Regions from separate parts of the Exiguobacterium sp. s130 genome, predicted to be linked through region 2. Evidence: riboswitches for the same ligand, from Rfam matches in the RefSeq annotation. Region 2 holds a riboswitch; the other holds the start of a gene.
The links. Region 2 has a riboswitch for thiamine pyrophosphate ahead of tenA (thiaminase II). Riboswitches for the same ligand answer to the same signal wherever they lie in the genome.
Positions count from the first base shown of each region.

Region 1: it holds a riboswitch for thiamine pyrophosphate, as region 2 does, so the genes downstream of both, HZS85_RS04825 (ECF transporter S component) here and tenA (thiaminase II) in region 2, are expected to answer to the same signal.

Region 1 covers NZ_JACSNI010000002.1:193,694-196,851, reverse strand. The annotation lists gene HZS85_RS04830 (ABC transporter ATP-binding protein) at 1-1,073, opposite strand, end outside; gene HZS85_RS04825 (ECF transporter S component) at 1,070-1,642, opposite strand; TPP riboswitch at 1,743-1,842, opposite strand; gene HZS85_RS04820 (50S ribosomal protein L25/general stress protein Ctc) at 1,938-2,609, opposite strand; gene HZS85_RS04815 (GNAT family N-acetyltransferase) at 2,900-3,158, opposite strand, start outside.
Region 2 covers NZ_JACSNI010000003.1:219,926-223,083, reverse strand. The annotation lists gene HZS85_RS08795 (glycoside hydrolase family 3 protein) at 1-85, shown strand, start outside; gene HZS85_RS08790 (hypothetical protein) at 116-424, opposite strand; gene tenA (thiaminase II) at 476-1,171, opposite strand; TPP riboswitch at 1,245-1,351, opposite strand; gene HZS85_RS08780 (DUF1002 domain-containing protein) at 1,545-2,426, shown strand; gene abc-f (ribosomal protection-like ABC-F family protein) at 2,702-3,158, shown strand, end outside.

The sequences.
Region 1 (3,158 bases), on a different contig from region 2:
TCGATTTCCGCTTCGACCGTCAGCTTAAGAAACTGCAGATCCGGTTGTTGAAAGACATAGCCGACGTGCTCATAAAAGCGACGCCGGGAGTAACGATGAACCGGACGCCCCTGGAGCTGATACGTTCCACGATTGGGAAGCAACCGCCCGAGTGTCGCAAGCAATGTACTTTTCCCGGATCCATTTGCCCCGAGCAGCATCACCCATTCTCCTGTCTGCATGGAAAATGTCGCATCGGTCAATGGATATGGTGCTTTCGTCGATAATGCAGCGACGTGTAACAAAGAGCTCCCAGCTGTAGCGACAGCGGAAGGCACCTGAAGTCGCGCCGCTTGCGGTCCATCTATGGGTAACGTCTCTAAGGTATACGGATACAAAGAGGGAACGGCAATACCTTTCGTTTGAAGCTCTTTGTAATCCTGCGGGAACAGATCCCGTGGATCCGCCGTCGCAGTAATCGATCCGTCCTCAAGTAAGACGACTTGGTCGACGTACGGCAAACAGACATCAAGTTGGTGTTCGATCAAGACGATCGTTAAATCGTGTTCTTTTTGAATCCGAAAAATCAACGCCATCAGCTCATGTTGTCCGATTGGATCAATCTGAGCCGTTGGTTCATCGAGTAATAAGATCGTCGGCTCAAGTGCTAGGACCGCTGCGAGCGCGAGACGCTGTTTCATTCCTCCGGATAGACTCGCGATTGGTGTCGAGAAGGGGAGAGGGAGACCGACGAGTGCGAGTAAGCGTTCAATTCGTTCATCCATCTCCACGCGTGGAATCGAGCGATTTTCTAAACTAAAAGCGATTTCCCGTCCGATCGTCTCCATACAAAACTGTTCTTCTGGATTTTGGAACAGCACTCCGACCGAACCAGAGCGGGTAACAGTTCCAGTCTGTTCGACTTCAATCGTTTCCGGTGTCAGTCCGGCAAGGGCATGAAGTAATGTCGTCTTGCCACTCCCACTGCGACCAAGCAAAAGGGTCGTCCCGTACTCGATCGTCAGCGATACATGATCGAGCACCGATTTTATCTGACCCGGATAGCGGATGCTGAGGTCGTCGACAGTAATCATGCGACGTTCCGTTTCGCTCGTCCTGCCGCAAACCCGTTCAAGACACCGGTCGCAACAAGGCGACGGACGAGAATCGCTGCAAGCAAGCCACCGAGTAATGCGCCGCTGATCAATTGTAAGCCAGTTGTCGCAAGCAACGTCGTCGTTGTGTAGTAACCGAATCCGTTCGCGATTAGACTATAGACGATGCTACCAATCGCGGCTCCGACACCCGATAACATCAAGGTCCATGTGTCATAACGACGGTAACGCGTCATTGCGAAGACGAGTTCCGCACCAAGTCCTTGGCAGACTCCGATCAGAAGAGCGGATAAACCAAAATGACTTCCCGTGAACAGTTCGACGGCTGCCGCGACGACTTCCGCAATTAAAGCGGCACCTGGCTTTTGAATGATTGCTGCGACGAGCGGACTCGCAATGATCCAGATACCAAACATCCAGTTGGCACCGACAGGTCCGAAGATCGCTGAGATCGGTAACCAGAGTGTTGACCAACCGAGATAGATGACGCCGCAAGCGACGGCTAGCATCATCATGACCATGATTTCTTTCATTTTCCAGTGTTGCATCAGATACGTCCTCCTTTGAATGGGGGAGACGCCAAAAAAGACCGCCCTCCGTAAAAAAGAGAGCGGTCCTCAGAAAAACTGCGCGCAGCAGGAGTCATTGGATGTGATCGCTCCACTTTCCTACGCTAGTATGAACTAGATCAGGTTCGAAGGGTCCGAAGTGAATCGTCTCAGCCAATTGGGCTCCCCTAGTGGATATGGTAATAGGTGATACGCTGTTCACTTTAGGCAATCTAGCGCCTGTTGTCAAGACACAAAAAAACGATACGCAACAAAGGGCGTATCGTTAAACGACTTATTTGTTGTCTTCGTTTTCTTCAGCTGTTTCTTCTGAAGACGCTTCTGTTGCTTCCGCTTCGTTGTCTTCGCCAGCTTCTGCTTGTGCCTCTGCTTCCTCGATTTCTTCAAGATCCTGCTCGAGTGTCGATTCGACGACAGCTGCGACTTGAATGTCGCCTTCTGTAACGATGCGGAAATCTTTTTGTTCTGGAAGATCGGCTACAGAAATCGAATCGCCGATTTCGAGGTTCGTGACGTCGACTTCGACGTTCTCTGGTAATTTATCTGGCGTTGCAGCGACTGTTACTTTAAAGAGTGTTTGTGATAGGAAACCGCCAACTTTTGCACCGGCTGCTTCCCCAACGAGTACAACGTCTGCTTCGACTTCTGTTTCTTCATCCATTTTAACGGCGATGAATTCAACGTGATCGACAGTTGGTGTGAAGACATCCATATCACGGCGATTGATCAAGACGTTAATATTTTTACCGTCGAGTTTGAGTGAAATCAAGACGTTCTCACCGTTTTCTCGGACGATTTTAAGCAATTCTTTTTCTTCAAATGCGATTGGTGTACTTTCCACTTTGTAACCATACACGACGCCAAGAGCTTTTCCTTCATGACGCAATTGTTTACGGAGTGAGCGTGGACGTACCTCGCGTTTTTCGGCTGTTAAATTAACTGACATGTTCATTTCCCCCTTGAATTTGGTATAGCCCTCAAAAGGTAATGAATGTAGGAGCAGGACGAATCCTGAACAATATGAATCATGCTAAGACAATCGGTTTCAGACTCTCATGAGTCTGACGCTTTCGTGACTTTGCATTTCTCTCCCAGGTCATTACGCTGATATTGAGAAACATGTGTGAATAAGTCACCGGTTTGATGCGGTGCTAATGAGTTTATACCCCTATGTTTTAAATCCATAAACCTCTTTTTTATCTTTTTGAAGTCGAAAGACCTCCAAACCGCTTGAAATCAAGGGTTGAGAGGTCTTTCGTTTTTTTCATTCTTTATGATGATTCGTTGATTTTCACGAACTAAAACACGAACGAGACGTTCAATTTGCCGCATCGTCGTCTGTCCCATCGTCGAAATTTGAAGCCACTGATTGTAAACGAGATAGTCGCTTTCGTACTGGACGTGATACCCCTGAATGCGCAGAGCGTCGCCTAAATCAGTTGCGAACGGATGAACGATCGTCAGTATTCCCGGCGCTTGTGCTTCCTGTTGTGCG
Region 2 (3,158 bases):
TGATGTGCCGGTCTTTCAGAACGGTGTCTTTACCGATCAACTGCATCTCGAATTCGGTGATGGCTTTAAAAACTGGAAAAAATGAGAACATGATACACAAAAGACCGAGCCCCCTTTAAAGGATGCCTCGGTCTTTTAATGCTTGATACGGATATTCCGCTTCTTCTTTCGCACGATGGTAGACGCGGTAAAGTGAGTAGATCAGCAGTCCATAAATGACAATCATTATGACAGTCGAAATGAAGCTACCGACGCTAAATTCAAACTTGAACGTCACCTTCAAATTCCAGATGGTAGCATATGTGCCATACATCGTCACTAAAAGGGGGATGATATATCCAGCAAATCTAACGTTCGCTTTTCCAAGCATACGTTGTACAACGTAGGCAACGATAATGATCAGCAAAATGATAAAGATTTCCATTTTGATCCCTACTCTCACTATGATATATACCTAATTCTACCATCTATTCGTTTAAGAAGATACCGTCCGTGCTGGAATCGTCTCGTAAATCGACGTAAACGTTTCTTCCGTCCATCCCATATGCCAAAATAGCAACTCATAATAACAGCTCGTCACGAAATGCCGTTTCATCCGCTCTCGTTCAGCCGAGCTTGCTTGTTCCGCCAACGCATCAAGCCGTGCAATCTGTTCAAAGACGACCTTTTTGAACCATTCCGAACTATATGTGTCGATCCATTGCTGATAGATTTTTTCATCCGGTGTACACGTCAATAATTGTTGTCCAACTTCATAATACAACCAGTAACATGGCAAGATGGCAGCAATCGTCTCACCAAGCGTCCCTTCACTCGCATGATGCATGTGGGAGACGTAAGCATATGCTGTCGGTGCCGGTTCAAATGCTTCAAGATCTGCTTCCGTAATACCGAGCGGCTCAAAAAATGATTGATGTAAGCTCAACTCTGCCTCGTAAGTCGAAGTAGCATGCTCGGCAAGTGTCGCGATCGTCGCGAAGTCGTCTGCTTTTGACGCTGCCTTCGCTTGAATCTTCGCAAAGTGTTTTAAATAATAGGCATCCTGCATGACGTAATGCCGAAATTTCGAGAGCGGTAACGTTCCCTCGCCGATTCCTTGTACGAATGGGTGGGTAAAACTACTATCCCAATACGCTTGTGCCGCTTGTTTGATTTCTTGTGTGAATGTCATGATCTCATCCTCCTCGTTTAGTATGATACGAAAAAACACCACCCCGAAACACACGGGCATGGCGCAAGAAGAACAAGACTTGACGCCACTTCCCTCCGTAAGTACGAACTTAATCAGGTTCAAAGGGTCCGAACGTCTTCGTTCGTCTCAGTCGGTCTACCGACTCCCCTAGTGGTCATTATTCGATTCAAATTCACTATAGCATGCTGAAAATGGAAGTCAAGTTGTCCTCTTTTCGCTATACTATGGAGTGTCAGAAGACGGATGCCGTCTCCATCTACAGACCGATTCCGAACTTCTTTCGTTCTCGTACACTAATTTTAGTACCTGATACTATAGTTCATTCTGTTACTTACAATTGGAGGAATTCATTATGCATACACCAACAAAAATCATGGCGTCAGCCGTTATCGCTTCTGCTTTATTACTTCCGACAGCCGCATCCGCTGAGCAAGTCGTTGATAAAACAATCGTCACTCTCGGGGAGTCGCTCGGCGCAAAGGATAAGGCTTGGGTGCTTTCCCGTCTCAATGCACCGGAAGGCATCACGCCGATCATCGCCACTTCTGCTGACGAAGAAAAATATCTCGGGAAAAACATTCCCCAGTCGCAAAAAGGTGGCAACATGTATTCATCCGCTAAAATCGAATTGACGGAAAAAGGTGACGGACTTTCCGTTGCGACGGAAAACATTACGTGGGTGACGAAGGATATGTACTTGAACGCTCTCGTCACGGCAGGTGTCAAAGATGCCGACATCACGATCACTTCTCCTTATAAAGTGACTGGAACATCGGCACTGACAGGAATCATGAAAGCCTATGATCAAACTTCGGCTGAGACCGGAATCAAGCTGAGTGACGAACGGAAAGATTTAGCACAGCAAGAATTATCGGTCACTTCAGACGTCGGGAAGACAGTCGGGACAGATAAAGTCGCTGATTTGATGAATGAGATCAAGGCCGAAATCGCCAATCAAAAACCGGAAACAAAAGTCGAGATCGAAAACCTGATCGTCCAAGTCATTCAAAACAACAACATCCAACTGTCTGATGCACAGATGGATCGGTTGACGAATCTATTCAATCAAATGGAGCAAGCGAACATCAACTGGGGGCAAATCGAGAGTGGACTAAAAAATGCTGGTCAAGACATCCATGCGTTTGCAACGTCCGAGGAGACAAAAGGATTCTTCGCTAAATTATTTGATGGTCTGAGTGACTTCTTCAGCTCGATTGCTGGTGTGTTCAAATAATTCAGACTTCCGCAATTAACAAGATAATGGTAAACTGATTGTATCTGAAACGAAAGGTGGTGTGAAATGATGGACTTTGCTGCGTGCAAACATTGGTTAATGGAACAATTGTATCTGTTGCGCGCGATTTTTCATGGAATGGCGTTCTAAGGCACCCGTCTGCCCTTTTTAGAACTTCATGATTGAAAAATACAGCAAAGCGCATCTTTCACACACTAGGGAGAGTGCTATTTGCGCTCTCCTTTTTTTAATGCGCGCGAAAGGATCAACTCATTATGATGATTTGCGACATTCAACATCTGACAAAACAATTCGGAGGCGAAACGATCTTAACGGACGTTTCCCTCTTCTTAAACGAACACGATCGTGTCGGTCTGATTGGACGAAACGGGAGTGGTAAAACGACATTACTCCGCTTACTTGCTCGCCTTGACCAACCGGACGGTGGCGTCATCTATCAAAAGAACGGTTTGACGATTGGCTACTTGGAACAACTTCCCACTTATACCGAAACGATGACCGGACTCGACGTCCTTTGGGCGGCGTTTGAAGAGATCCTCGCAATCCGTTCTCGGATGCAACAGTTGGAGCTTTTGATGGCGACAGCGCCAGATGATCTGGATGCACTACTCGTTCGATATGCGGAAGCGACAAATGCATTCGAACAAAAAGATGGCTATCTACTCGACTCGAAGATCGAGCGCATGGTGAACGGATTACATTTACGTCCGT